3 regions of the Cytobacillus sp. T106 genome follow, and region 2 is predicted to be linked to each of the others. Evidence: riboswitches for the same ligand, from Rfam matches in the RefSeq annotation. Region 2 holds a riboswitch; each other region holds the start of a gene.
The links. A riboswitch is a leader RNA that binds a small molecule or an ion and turns the genes downstream of it on or off. The one in region 2 is predicted to bind thiamine pyrophosphate.
Positions count from the first base shown of each region.

Region 1 (4,448 bases), on a different contig from region 2:
ACACATACTGGAGCAAACTGAAGACGAAATCATTCATTATTACAACGATTGTCACGCTGCTGCTGATCATCGGCCTTACAAATATGCAGCAGATCATTGAAACGTTCGACAGTGGAGATGATGAGGTAAAGGTGGCTGTAATCGATGAAACAGGCAATCTCCTGAATCCTCTCCAGCAGCAGCTGAATACAGCAGGCAGCACCCTGAAGCTTGAAGAGTTCAGCGGTTCGGCAGACGATGGCGAGGCAAAAGTGAAGGATGGCGATTATGCAGGGCTGCTTACTCTCTCAGCCGATTCCGAAGAGCTTCCTGCTGCCGAATACAAATCCCTCAGCCTGGCGGATACATCGGTATCAGGTGAGTTGGAGGGAGCCCTTCAGCAGGTAAAGACCGGGATCGCAGCCTCAAAAATCAATCTTTCTGAGGCAGAGCTTGCCAGTCTCTATGAGCCTGTCCAGTTCCAAAGGGATGCGCTGGAGGAGAATGCCAAAACAGAGGAAGAGCTGACACAGGCAAGGGGCCTTGTTTATGTGCTGCTGTTCATCATCTATTTTGCTGTCATCATGTATTCAAGCATGATTGCGATGGAAGTAGCTACGGAAAAATCTTCGCGTGTGATGGAAATCCTGATTTCAAGCGTTTCACCCATCAAGCAGATGTTCGCCAAAATTCTCGGGATCGCCTTGCTTAGCCTGACGCAGCTGTCGGTGCTGCTGCTGGTAGGCTACTTTTTCGTCAAGCGGAATCTTGAGTCGATGCAGGGAGGCTTCTTTGAATTCTTCGGATTCGGCGATATTCCGGCAGCCACTATCATGTATGCTGTAGTGTTCTTTATTCTCGGCTATCTCCTGTATGCCACACTTGCAGCTTTCCTGGGCTCGCTTGTCAGCAGGATCGAGGATGTCCAGCAGATGATCATGCCGATGACCATGCTCGTTGTAGCCGGCTTTATGATCGCGATCATCGGGCTGTCACAGCCGGAAAAAGCATTTGTGACCATCAGCTCCTATATCCCGTTCTTTACCCCGATGCTGATGTTCATGAGAGTAGGAATGCTCACCCTGCCGGTCTGGGAGCCGATAGCGGGGATTGGGATCCTGGTTGTGTCCATCCTGCTGCTCTCAATATTTGGAGCTAGGGTATACAAGGGCGGAGTGCTCATGTACGGAAAGTCCAATTCCTTCAAGGATATAAAAAAAGCTTTGCAGCTGTCTAAAAATAAATAGGCGGTCAATCAGCCCTGGCAAGCTTAATGAATAATTTCCGCCTATAAATGGGGCTGTTGATTTGCGTTCCAGGCACTCCGCTTTCCGCGGGGCGACGCTGAGCCTCCTCAGAGCAAGCTCTTGCGGGGTCTCAGCCTTGCCGCTATCTCCCGCAGGAGTCTGCGTGCCTTGCACTCCAATCAACAGGCTTAAATACTTAATGCCGCTGTTCCAATGTTCTAAAAAATAATGACTGCAGACAAACCCGATTTATATCAGGTTTGTCTGTTTTTTTATCCAAACAAAGAAGCAATCCCCTGATATCCAAAATAGATTCCGAAAAGAATAAGCGACAGTCCGGAAAGCATGCTGATGATGATGATCGCTTTTGAGGTCAGGAACCGCCTGAATCCGCTCGTCAGGCCTGCCACAAAAATGTCCCAAAGGCCCAGTCCGATAAAAATCATGAGGCTGTAGACAAGAAGCTGGCCTGTCCCAAAGGAGGACGCCGTTTTGGCCAAAACCGATCCGTAAATCCCCAGCCAAAACAAAATCGACAGCGGGCTTGAAACCGACATGATGAATCCGGTGAAAAAGCATTTGAACAGCGATTCTTTGCTCCGTATGTAAGTGACAGATATTTTATTGGCATTCATCATGCCTTCGATTCCGGAATAAAGAAGAATAAAACCGCCGAACAGCCACAGGAAGGTTTGAATCATAGGGGAGTCAAGGAATTGCACGAGTCCGAGATAGACGATCAGCATATAAACCCCGTCAGCGATCATCGATCCCGCGCCGACAATCCATGCGTGCCAAAATCCGTTTTTCAGCCCCTTTTCCAGCCTGACAGCATTGACAGGGCCGATCGGCGCCGCCAGTGAAAGTCCTAAAACGATATAGCTGATGTATATTCCAATGCTCAATGATATCACTCGCCTATTCAAGGATTAGCCCGGAAGGACTTGTACAATTTTATGCAGCAAACACAGAGGGTAGGACCGCAAATCTTAAAATCTCCAGCTTTGTGTTTTTGGAATAATATGAAATTAGTCTGTTCTCTTCCTGGTCGGCATATGGTATAGTAGCTTATGAAAATAGCATATTTTGGCACTGGGGGTGCCGGTAGAGGCCGGCTGAGAGTAAGACCCGTTTTTAGTCTTTGACCCTTTTATACCTGATCTGGTTCGTACCAGCGGAGGGAAGTGTAGATGGCTTTTATTTGTCATACATACGCGGACTCCTTTTGCAGGAGTCCGCTTTTTAGCTTCTGCAGAAGAAAGATGCGGCAGCTGTATGCCATTTTTTGGCCTGGCATGCCCCCGGTGCAATATGCAAGGGGGGTTTTTGCTGTGAAAAAATAAACGCATGAAAAAATAGTGTGCAGATAACTTGATGTTTTTATTTTGAAAAATGCAAGAAAGTTTCTATTAGATTTTATTCACTGCTGGGGGAGCTTTACAGGCTGAGAAAGGAAAATCCTAAACCCTTGGAACCTGATCTGATTAATGTCAGCGTAGGGAAGCAGCCGGCATGGCCTGCTTCCTCCGTAAAAAACTGCCCTGAGGCACAAAGATGGAGGAGGAAGAAGTATGAAAGATTTATATCAAATGAATAGACTGTTTTTTTCAGGAAGCCGGAAAGTATATGTAAACGGCATCAGGGACGATATAAAGGTCCCGGTCAGGGAAATAATCCAGGAAAGCTCGAGGACTGCTATTGGAACAGAGGACAATCCGCCTGTTTGTGTATATGACACGAGCGGCCCTTATTCTGATCCTGATTTTGAGATAGATATAACGAAAGGTTTGCCCCGGGTAAGGGAAGGCTGGATTGAGGAGCGGAAGGATGCGGAAGCTTATCAAGGCAGAGTGCAGAAGCCGGAGGATAACGGGCTTCGGGCCGGGACCGAAGTTTCTTATGCAGACATTTTCCCGAATAAAGCCCCCTTCCCTCTCAAGGCAAAAGAGGGCAGGAATGTGACTCAGCTGCATTATGCCCGGAAAGGGGTCATTACACCTGAAATGGAGTTCATCGCCATCAGGGAAAATCTGGATCCTGAATTCGTCAGGAGCGAGGTGGCAAGCGGAAGGGCGATCATTCCTGCCAATATCAATCACCCGGAGGCGGAACCGATGATCATCGGTCGCCATTTTCATGTGAAGGTCAATGCGAATATCGGCAATTCGGCTGTTTCTTCCTCCATCGCGGAAGAAGTGGAAAAAATGACCTGGGCAGTGCACTGGGGGGCAGATACGATTATGGATCTTTCGACCGGGAAGAACATCCATGAAACCCGTGAATGGGTCATCCGCAATTCTCCAGTTCCTGTTGGGACTGTACCGATTTATCAGGCACTTGAAAAGGTGAAGGGGATTGCCGGGGATCTGACCTGGGACATATACAGGGATACCTTGATAGAGCAGGCTGAACAGGGAGTGGATTATTTTACAATCCATGCAGGGGTGCTGCTCCGCTATATTCAGCTGACTGCCGAAAGGACGACAGGTATTGTATCCAGGGGAGGGTCGATCATGGCCCAATGGTGCCTCCAGCATCATAAAGAGAATTTCCTGTATACGCATTTTGAGGAAATCTGTGAAATTTTAAAAGCTTACGATATTTCCATCTCTCTCGGAGATGGGCTGCGTCCGGGTTCTATAGCAGATGCGAATGATGAGGCTCAATTTGCGGAGCTAGAAACGCTCGGAGAGTTAACTGAAATAGCCTGGAAGCATGATGTCCAGGTGATGATCGAGGGGCCGGGGCATGTTCCGATGCATAAGATCAAAGAAAATGTAGATAAGCAGATGGAAATTTGCAAGGAGGCGCCATTTTATACGCTTGGCCCACTGACGACAGATATAGCCCCGGGATATGATCATATTACATCCGCAATAGGAGCAGCGATGATCGGATGGTTTGGCACTAGTATGCTTTGCTATGTAACGCCAAAGGAGCATCTTGGGCTTCCGGATAAAAACGATGTCAGGGAAGGGGTCATTGCTTATAAAATTGCAGCTCATGCCGCAGATCTAGCCAAAGGCCATCCCGGTGCCCAGGTTCGGGACGATGCATTGTCAAAGGCCAGGTTCGATTTCAGGTGGAACGACCAGTTCAATTTATCCCTGGATCCTGAACGGGCGCGGGCATACCATGATGAAACCCTGCCGGCCGAGGGGGCAAAAACCGCCCATTTCTGTTCTATGTGCGGCCCTAAATTTTGTTCTATGCGCATTTCCA
Region 1 covers NZ_JBEUMK010000005.1:65,887-70,334, reverse strand. The annotation lists gene ABU165_RS11875 (ABC transporter permease) at 1-1,226, shown strand, start outside; gene ABU165_RS11870 (LysE family transporter) at 1,499-2,131, opposite strand; TPP riboswitch at 2,311-2,426, shown strand; TPP riboswitch at 2,645-2,745, shown strand; gene thiC (phosphomethylpyrimidine synthase ThiC) at 2,798-4,448, shown strand, end outside.
Region 1: another riboswitch for thiamine pyrophosphate. It lies ahead of thiC (phosphomethylpyrimidine synthase ThiC); the one in region 2 lies ahead of thiW (energy coupling factor transporter S component ThiW).

Region 2 (4,448 bases):
GGGAATCTGCTGGCTGACTTCCGCGCGAACCTTAATGCCGAATCACAAGGACGCCTTCAGGCGGTCCGTCTTTATGAAATGACAGAAGACCGCGGGGTCAGAGACATGCTGTCTTTCCTGATTGCCCGTGACACTATGCACCAAAACCAATGGCTCGCAGCAATCTCAGAGCTTGAAGCACGGGACGGCAAGGTTGTGCCAGGCACATTCAACCGCCAGCAGGAAAAGCAGGAAGTATCTTATTCCTTCATGAACTGCTCAAAAGGGACAGACAGTGCAGAAGGCCGATGGGCAAAAGGGCCGAGCATGGATGGACAGGGGCAGTTCGAATATATTGAAAACCCGGAGCCGATGGGGCAGATACCAATTTTGGCGCCAGGCCCGATTTATATTCATGGAACAATGCCGTCTGGACAGACACCGCCTCCATCCCAATTTTAATTACGCATAAAAGAGAAGATCCGCCCCTAATCACTGGCGGATCTTTTTTCGGCTCAGGTAAGTTCTTAACAAAATTAAAAATGTACCTTCAGCAGCTTTAGCTTGCGATCTATGACAACGTAAAAATAAGCGGCAGGACTTTTTGCAGGCTGGGATGATTTCATTTTCCTCATCAGTACCCTTAATGATTCTACAGCAGCAGGCAATATAGCTTCCTCGTCATTTCCCAACCCGTTTTTTTTAGCAGCAAGGAGTACTTTATTCCACAATTCTGCAGATGCTTCATCATCCTCCATAAGATAACGTGCCATGCAGGCAAAAGCATCAGGGATAGCTTTCATGGACATCCTCCTCATTAAGAGTCTCCATAAAACATATGCACTTCAAGAACGAATGTTCTTGTTTTTGGTCTTGTGCAAGTTATTGTTTGATTATTTTTCAGGATGAGTTATTCTAATTTCATCTGAATGGCCTGAACTTATAGGAAATCTCCTTTTCCTGAAGGGATGGAATCAGAATTTAACGTTAATTAACTGATATGCTTTTTCGTCTTGGGAGGTATTATGGAGAACTGGATTAAAGATGTGATTGAACAATTCGGATATGCAGGAATTTTCCTGCTGATTGCGCTTGAGAACATTTTTCCCCCTATCCCGTCTGAAATTATATTGACATTTGGCGGCTTCATGACGGCACAAACAAATATTACTGTTATTGGAACGATTGCAGCGGCTACCCTTGGCTCGACAGTGGGCGCTGCTTTGCTATACGGGGCGGGCCTTTTACTGAGCCGAAACAGGTTTGAGAGAATGATAGACAGGTGGGGAGGCATACTCCGCCTGAAAAAGGCTGATTTAGATAAAGCTTTTGGATGGTTTGACCGCTACGGTTATTGGACAATTCTGATATGCCGGATGATCCCGCTGGTAAGAAGCCTGATTTCCATTCCTGCCGGGATGGCAAAAATGAACTTTCCGCTGTTTCTGCTATTTACAGTCATCGGCACATTGATCTGGAATACAATCCTTGTAAATATTGGAGCGGCCTTTGGTGATTCATGGGAAACGGCAGTGGGGTATCTGGATATGTATTCTAATGTGGTGTATATGCTGATTGCGGCGGCTGTTATTGGCGCAGCTTTCTTTTTGATCAGGCGCAGGAAGAAATAAACATTGTCTTTACTTTTGACAGTAACAAAGTTATGATGATTCTTAATTGGATATTGTGTGACTGCTAGGGGTGTCCGCACAGGCGGGCTGAGAGGAAAACCGATGTTTTTTAACCCTTTGGACCTGAACTGGATCATGCCAGCGTAGGAAAGTAGAATGAGCAACAGTACTTTTTTTATGTGTGCAAAAGCCTGGTCCTTCTTTCATATGGGGACCGGGCTTTTTTAGTGGGGATCAAAAGAGCAGTAATCGTAAAATTGATTGGAAGCCTATATCAGTTCCTTCTTGATAGATTCCTTTACCAGCAGGAATTAACGGTAAAATGGCCGGCACTTCATTTTAAAAACTCTAAGCCAGGCCGTTAAAGGTCTAAACAGCCTTATATCCAAGATAAGTTAATACATAAAAGCACTGGGGGAGCCGGAGGAGTCCGGCTGAGAGTGGGCCTTTTCCGGCCCTGACCCTTATACCTGATCCGGGTTATGCCGGCGGAGGGAAGTGCTGGATTTTATGCTGCGGCTGGCAAAGAGCCGGCATGTTAACCCCTCCGCCTCCATTCCCTCAGTGCAAATTAGCATGGAGGGATTTTTGTATGGGTAAAACACAAAGATTAACTGCTGCTGCAATGATGGCTGCAGTGGGAACGCTGTCAGGCAGCATGCTGTATATTCCGCTTGGCTTTACAAAAGTATTCCCGGTCCAGCATCTGCTGAATGTGCTGTCAGCCGTATTGCTTGGCCCTTATTACACCGTGGCACAGGCGTTATGTATATCGCTGCTCAGGAATCTAATGGGAACCGGCTCAGTATTTGCTTTTCCAGGGAGCATGGCAGGTGCGCTGCTTGCAGCGCTTCTCTACAGCAGGACAAAAAAGCTGTCGATGGCCTTTACTGGGGAAGTGATTGGCACCGGCATCATCGGTGCGCTCCTTTCATATCCGCTTGCCACCATGATCATGGGGCAGAAGGCCGCACTATTCGGCTTTATTCCGCTCTTTATCTTCAGTTCGACTGCCGGAGCCCTACTGGGAATCATTATTTTGGCCATTCTGAAGAAAAAACGGACACCGATTTTCGAACAGGTCAATTTAAAGGATGAGGAGAATGAAGATGGACGAAAGAAGAACAGAATCCAGCACGGATGAGATATTAATAGGATTGGAAGAAAAGCTTCCGCCGGGAAAAACCGTTTTATATGGGCTCCAGCACGTTTTTGTCTCGAATGTCTGGCTGGATCCCATCTTTGTGGCAGCTATGATCGGACTGCCATTTGCATTATCGGCTAATATGGTGAACAGCATCTTCATTGCAGCCGGTATTGTCACCTTTATACAGGCGACAAAGCTGGTCCGCCTGCCGATCATTCAGGGACCGTCAGCTGCATTTGATGCAATTATGATTTCAGCCGGCAAGGCGAATGGGCTTGCTGCAGCAACCGGGGGCATCCTGGTGAGTGCCGCCATTGTGTTCCTTTTATCAATAACCGGGGTGCTTGGGCGCTTGAGGGCCCTGTTCACACCAGTCATCTCCGGGACCGTCATTTTCTTAGTCGGGATCTCGCTTGCCGGGTTCACTTTGCATGAATTTCTGGGAGGCTCTCCGGGTGATGAAGGGTTTGCCAGTCCATCAACCCTGCTGCTGTCGATAACAACAGCTTTGATTGTCCTTGGCCTTTCTTTGTTCGGAAAAGGCCTTTGGAAGTCTTTTTCGTTTTTGATTGCTTTGATTGCAGGCGATGCACTTGCTTTTTCGCTGGGAAAAGCTGATTTTGCCATGATCAAGGAAAGTGCATGGTTTGGCCTTCCACAGTTGCTTCCGTATGGACTTACATTTGAATGGGCAGCCTTCCTGACCTTTTTCATTGCGTATCTTGTGGCTGTAATAGAGGCAATGGGCGTTTATCAGGCGTCCTCTGCGATGCTGAAAACGGAGCTGACAGCCAAAAGGATCCGCGGCGGTTTTGCGGGAGAGTCGGCGGGCTCTTTTGTGTCAGCGTTGATCGGCGGATTTCCGACGACAGCTTATGCGCAGAATGTCGGCCTGCTGCGTTTGACCGGGGTTGGCTCAAGATACCCGGTCATGGCTGCTGCTGTCATCTTCCTGGTGCTCGGGCTTGTGCCTAAAGCGGGCGAACTCCTGGCTCTGACGCCGGCCCCGGTTGTCGGCGGAATCTTCCTGCCGGCTGCCGCAACGCTGGTGTTCACAGGGATCTCGATTCTGGCAAAGGCGGAAGCTACTCAAATCAACTATATGATTGTCGGGCTTTCCATGCTGCTGGCCATATCACTGCCTTCATATGCTGTGAATGCGTCAGGAATTGCAGGGACATTCCTGACGAACAGCATCTTAATCGGAGCATTCACTAGCATCTTTCTTCAGCTGTCTTTAGTCAATCTCCCAAATCTGTTTAAGAAAGGAGCGGCAAGTGATGAAAAAAGAATCGATCAGTTTGATAGCGGAAATTAAAGATTTTATCGAAGCAGGGAAAGATTCTGATGAGAGGTTTGGCAGACTGGCGCTTAAACTTTTCAGCTATCAGTATGAGAATAACTTATTTTATAAAAACTTTTGCCAGGCTAAAAGGAAGACTCCCTTTACAGTGCACACATGGGAAGAAATTCCCCCTATGCCGGTTCATGGTTTTAAAGATCTGACACTAACCTGCGAACCGGCTGAAGAGGCGGAGGCAGTCTTTATGACCAGTGGGACGACCAATCCTGATGCTAAGGGTAAGAACTTTCATCCGGATTTATCCTTGTGGGATCTCTCCATGAAAGGCCCTTTCAAAAACTTTGTACTGCCTGACCGGGAAAAGATGGCCATTTTTGTACTGTCACCA
Region 2 covers NZ_JBEUMK010000006.1:193,360-197,807, forward strand. The annotation lists gene ABU165_RS13600 (manganese catalase) at 1-441, shown strand, start outside; gene ABU165_RS13605 (hypothetical protein) at 516-782, opposite strand; gene ABU165_RS13610 (DedA family protein) at 1,005-1,610, shown strand; TPP riboswitch at 1,667-1,777, shown strand; TPP riboswitch at 2,014-2,124, shown strand; gene thiW (energy coupling factor transporter S component ThiW) at 2,203-2,754, shown strand; gene ABU165_RS13620 (solute carrier family 23 protein) at 2,720-4,075, shown strand; gene ABU165_RS13625 (LuxE/PaaK family acyltransferase) at 4,038-4,448, shown strand, end outside.

Region 3 (4,448 bases), on a different contig from region 2:
TCATTCAAATCGAAGCCGGCGTCTACACATTCAAATTTCCTGCCTGCAAATTCAACCTGATAATCGGTTAGCATGGTCCCTTCGACGATGTTGGACTCACCGATGAAGTCGGCCACAAACCGGTTGACAGGCTCATCATAAATATCAGTTGGCGTTCCGCTCTGCTCAATCCGGCCTTTGTTCAGCACAAAGATTTCATCAGAAAGAGCAAGCGCCTCTTCCTGGTCATGGGTGACAAATATAAACGTAATGCCAAGCCTTCTCTGAAGCTCCCGCAGCTCGTACTGCATTTCTGTACGCAGCTTCAGGTCCAGTGCAGAAAGGGGCTCATCCAGCAGGATGACTTCCGGTTTATTGACAATCGCCCTCGCAATCGCGACACGCTGCCTCTGCCCTCCTGACATCTCTTTGATTTCCCTCTGTTCATATCCTTCCAGGTTGACAAACTTGAGCGCCTCTTTCACCTGCTCATTGATTTCCTGGTTTTTCATTTTTTTGATGCGCAATCCGAATGCCACGTTTTCAAATACATTCAAATGCGGGAAAAGTGCATAGTCCTGGAACACGGTATTGACCTGCCTCCTGTTGGCAGGCACTTTATTGATTTTTTGTCCATTGAAGAAAATGGATCCTTCTGTCGGTTCGATAAAACCCGCAATCAGGCGCAGGATCGTCGTTTTTCCGCAGCCTGAAGGACCAAGGAGCGTGTAGAACTTTCCCCTTTCTATATCAAAGCTGACGGCGTCCAGAACCGGACTGTCATTGTCATATTGTTTTGTAACATCTTCAAAGCGGATAATAAACTTATCTGTCATTTCAATCTCCTTTACTATATTAATAGTCGATGTACCTCTAGAAGTTAAGCCTTGTAGGCCAGTTTATCACTTTAGTATAATAGCGTAACTTATTATATACCAAAATTTGTCGAATGAAAGCATTTTTCAGCAATTCTCTTCAATTTCCCTTTTTTAAAAACAAAAGCAGTCGCTTCTGGCCGATTCGCCAGAAGGGACTGCTTTGTGCACATGGTTATCAGTTCGCCAATTTATGCTCTTCCGCAGCGGAATATACCTGTTTCCTCTGTACCAGGCGCGGCGCTGCAGAAAGGAGGAGCCACAATACGGCTGTACATAAGACAGCTGACCCGAGCATCGTTATCCCATTAATCATGAGAGAATATACAAAAGGAGACATCCCTTCAGGTGCATAGCTTCCAAAGAAAATCATACCTGCAAGAAAGTGCCAGAAATATCTGCCCGCACTGCCAAGGAAAATGGCTGCAGCTGCCCATCCCAGAGCCTTACCCTTCCTGCCTTCAGCAAGGCTTTTTTGGAGGGCAAGAGCTAAGAAGCCGGCACAGCCAATAAAGGCGAAAGCAACGAAGTATTCAATGAAAGTCTGCAGGGGCGTCACTATCCAGGCGTCGCCCATGACAATCTGGAGAATCCCCCATAAGAATCCGGAAATGAAGCCCGCTTTCCAGCCCCATCGCAATGAAAGTATGAAGATGGGCACCATTGCAATGGAAATGGATATTGCAGGCGTTAGTTTAATAGAAGGAAGCAGATCAAGAATAACAGCGAATGCTGCAAAAAAAGATGCTTCAATCAAGGCAACCAGCCCTAATTTTTTCATAAAAAATTCTCCCCTTTTGTCCGAATTAACGCAAACCTCAAGGGAGAACTGATCAGGAAGCGGGCATACCTTCACCCATCCATCCACATCCCTGCGCTAGAATTATCTAACAGGTTCAAAGGGTCAGAACAAAAGTTCACTCTCAGCATTAAGCTCCCCTTGTGGTTACGTTATGTAATTAATACTATAATGCATTATATCTCATTCCATCAGGCAGGAAAAGAGCATATTCTGAAAAATCGTTTTGTCATGCCGGTCCTCCTTTCTCTTTTTCGAGCTTTTCATAAAGTTCAAGACTTTTGCTGCTGAGATACTCCAGCAGCTTAGGGTGCTGTCTGAAATAGTCGACAAATTCCCTTTGTTCTCTCTCCTGGAACTTAAGCACCTGTTCATAATGCTTGCTGCAATAATAAATCGTCCGGTCCCTGTTCCACTCCTTGAGGGGGATCAGGTCCCCCGCTGCCTGGCAATAAAGGCATTTTTTCATATGATCCTTCCTCTAAGTACAGATTAAGCTCCAGGCAGGAAAAGTTGTTTCCCGTCCATACTTTAGTATATTACAGAACGTATGTTCTATTCAATTCATCAGTTTTACTGGTTTTTATATGATCTAATCGGGTATTCAATTAATATATGAAGTATTCTGGTAACTGTTTAAATTTTCAAATAATCAGATTTTACATGCATACAGGAAGGAGGCTTTAAGATGAAGAATATCCTTGATATAAAAGGCAGGCTGAATCCATATTGGTTCAATAAAGTTATTTTCAAGGTTTATATCGCTGACGCAGTGGATGAAAAAACAGTGGAATTGGAAGGTCAGAAGCTTGTTGTGGTCAATGAAACTGAAAAATTGAAGCCCGGCGAGAAGCTTAAAGTCGAGTTTCTGAACATGTGGTTTGTTTATAGCCGGATACCACGCGCAGATCAGCCAGCCAAGCAGCCGCTTTAACTCAAAAGCCGCTTTTTTCTTCTCCTTCCTTCTTTTATTTTTATATTTCACTAGTGATGTTCTTCACTTTCTTTTATAATATGAAAATAAAAGAAAAAAGGAGATTTAACCTTGGATAAAGAAATCATTAAGTTTATCAGAAAGAATTATAATCTTTCACAGCGTGAATTCGCCAAAATGATTAATTGCAGCTTTTCACTGGTTGCTTTGATTGAAATCGGGAAACGCAATGTTTCAGACAATATAGAAAAAAAGATTAAAAATGCGTTCGGACTTGAAGCGCAGGATATTGAATCCATTACCAGCATCATTAAGGAAATCGGCCGCGGTATGCCTCCTTTCAGCTAAAAAGCCTGGATGGGAGGAAATACCTCTGCTTAGCCCTCCCCGCTTTGGCCGTTTTCCAGCTGGATTACTTGATACAGCGCAACAGATTTCCCTCTTTTAATAATATTCTACTAGTATTCAGATCCCCTTCAGATTTGATTTTCTCACCTTTCAGTTTTAATCTTGATTCTGAACCTGTCCCTTGCCAAGGAACATCCCTGATGCAGTCCTGACAGGAGAAATAAGGTGAAAATAGTTTGCCTCCCCAGGGGAAGAGATTAGGATTGGCTTCATTGTCCCATAAAGCCTTATTTTAATATATTCTGACTCTGTTCCTATCAGCGCATCCGCCAGATAACTCCCATTTATTACTGCTGAAGCTTCTGTTTCTCCTCTGATGCTCTGCAATTCCTGCACCTCCTCGATCATGCCCATTTCAGACACTGGGGAAGATATAGTGATGGAGTTTTCATCCTTGGCTTGGATGGAAACAAGAGAGCTTCTTTTTTCTCCAGCAAATATCATTGTCCGCTTGACACCTTGAAGAAGGTGCTTCCTATTGATGACTAACTCTGTTTTGCACCCTTCCGGCTTCAGTTTCTCAGAAGAGGGAAATCTGCCGGTCAAAAGCGAAGAGCAGAAACGGAATGTTGATGTGGCGAATACGGCCTGTGAATCAGATATATAAATGGCTGCTTCTCCACTTGGTGACTTGCCTATCAATTTGAGCAATTCTGCTGCATTTCTTGCCGGGAGAGTAAATGACTGGCTGAACCCAGCAGAGCCGTCAGCTTTCCACATGGCAAGCCGGCTTGAATCTGTCGCCGTGAATGTCAGCCCGTTTTCATCAAATGCCAGATTGATGCCTTCCAGGATTGGCCTTGAGCTTGTTTTGGCCGCAGATGCAGCTGTATTCCTCAATCCTGCTGCAAGATCAGATGCTTTCAAAGTATATATATAAGGAAACTCTGCATCTGCTCTATCAGCAGACTGGTCTAACGGGAAACCCGCAATCGCTGCGGAAATCTGCTTGTCCATTGAATTAATCAGGATTTTATGTGAAGTGGAAGCTTTGATGCTTAAACGGCCAGGTATTTTCCTGATGACTTCAGAAAGCATTCTTCCATCAGCTGCCAGCTTTCCATATTCCAATATATCCAGGCCAGAATCCCTGCAGTTTATTAATGGGTGCTCAAAGATCACAGAGCGGTCCCCGTTTCCGGAAGAGACAGAAAGGCCTCCGCTGTGTGCTTCTATCATAACGAGTTTGCCAGCGGCACTATGGCTTCCCCCTGCGATTCTTGCCGCCTCACTGATGCTTTCAAAAATACTCTCACCATTTACTTTAAATTCCATCAGGTCCACCTCCTTTGATATGAGAATAGCTCTCTTTCACTGCTAAATCCGCCTGCCTCTTTTAGACATTTCTTTTTTCCGCAATAAATCTTCTGCAGCCGTAAGGCTCCGCGTCAGCCATTCAGGTGCATCCGGCTGTTCAAGGATTTCTCTGATGCTCATCCACATCACTTCCTCG
Region 3 covers NZ_JBEUMK010000007.1:67,238-71,685, reverse strand. The annotation lists gene ABU165_RS14155 (ABC transporter ATP-binding protein) at 1-815, opposite strand, end outside; gene thiT (energy-coupled thiamine transporter ThiT) at 1,033-1,635, opposite strand; TPP riboswitch at 1,707-1,805, opposite strand; gene ABU165_RS14145 (hypothetical protein) at 1,883-2,122, opposite strand; gene ABU165_RS14140 (hypothetical protein) at 2,342-2,587, shown strand; gene ABU165_RS14135 (helix-turn-helix transcriptional regulator) at 2,699-2,935, shown strand; gene dnaN (DNA polymerase III subunit beta) at 3,092-4,270, opposite strand; gene ABU165_RS14125 (NUDIX hydrolase) at 4,313-4,448, opposite strand, start outside.
Region 3: another riboswitch for thiamine pyrophosphate. It lies ahead of thiT (energy-coupled thiamine transporter ThiT); the one in region 2 lies ahead of thiW (energy coupling factor transporter S component ThiW).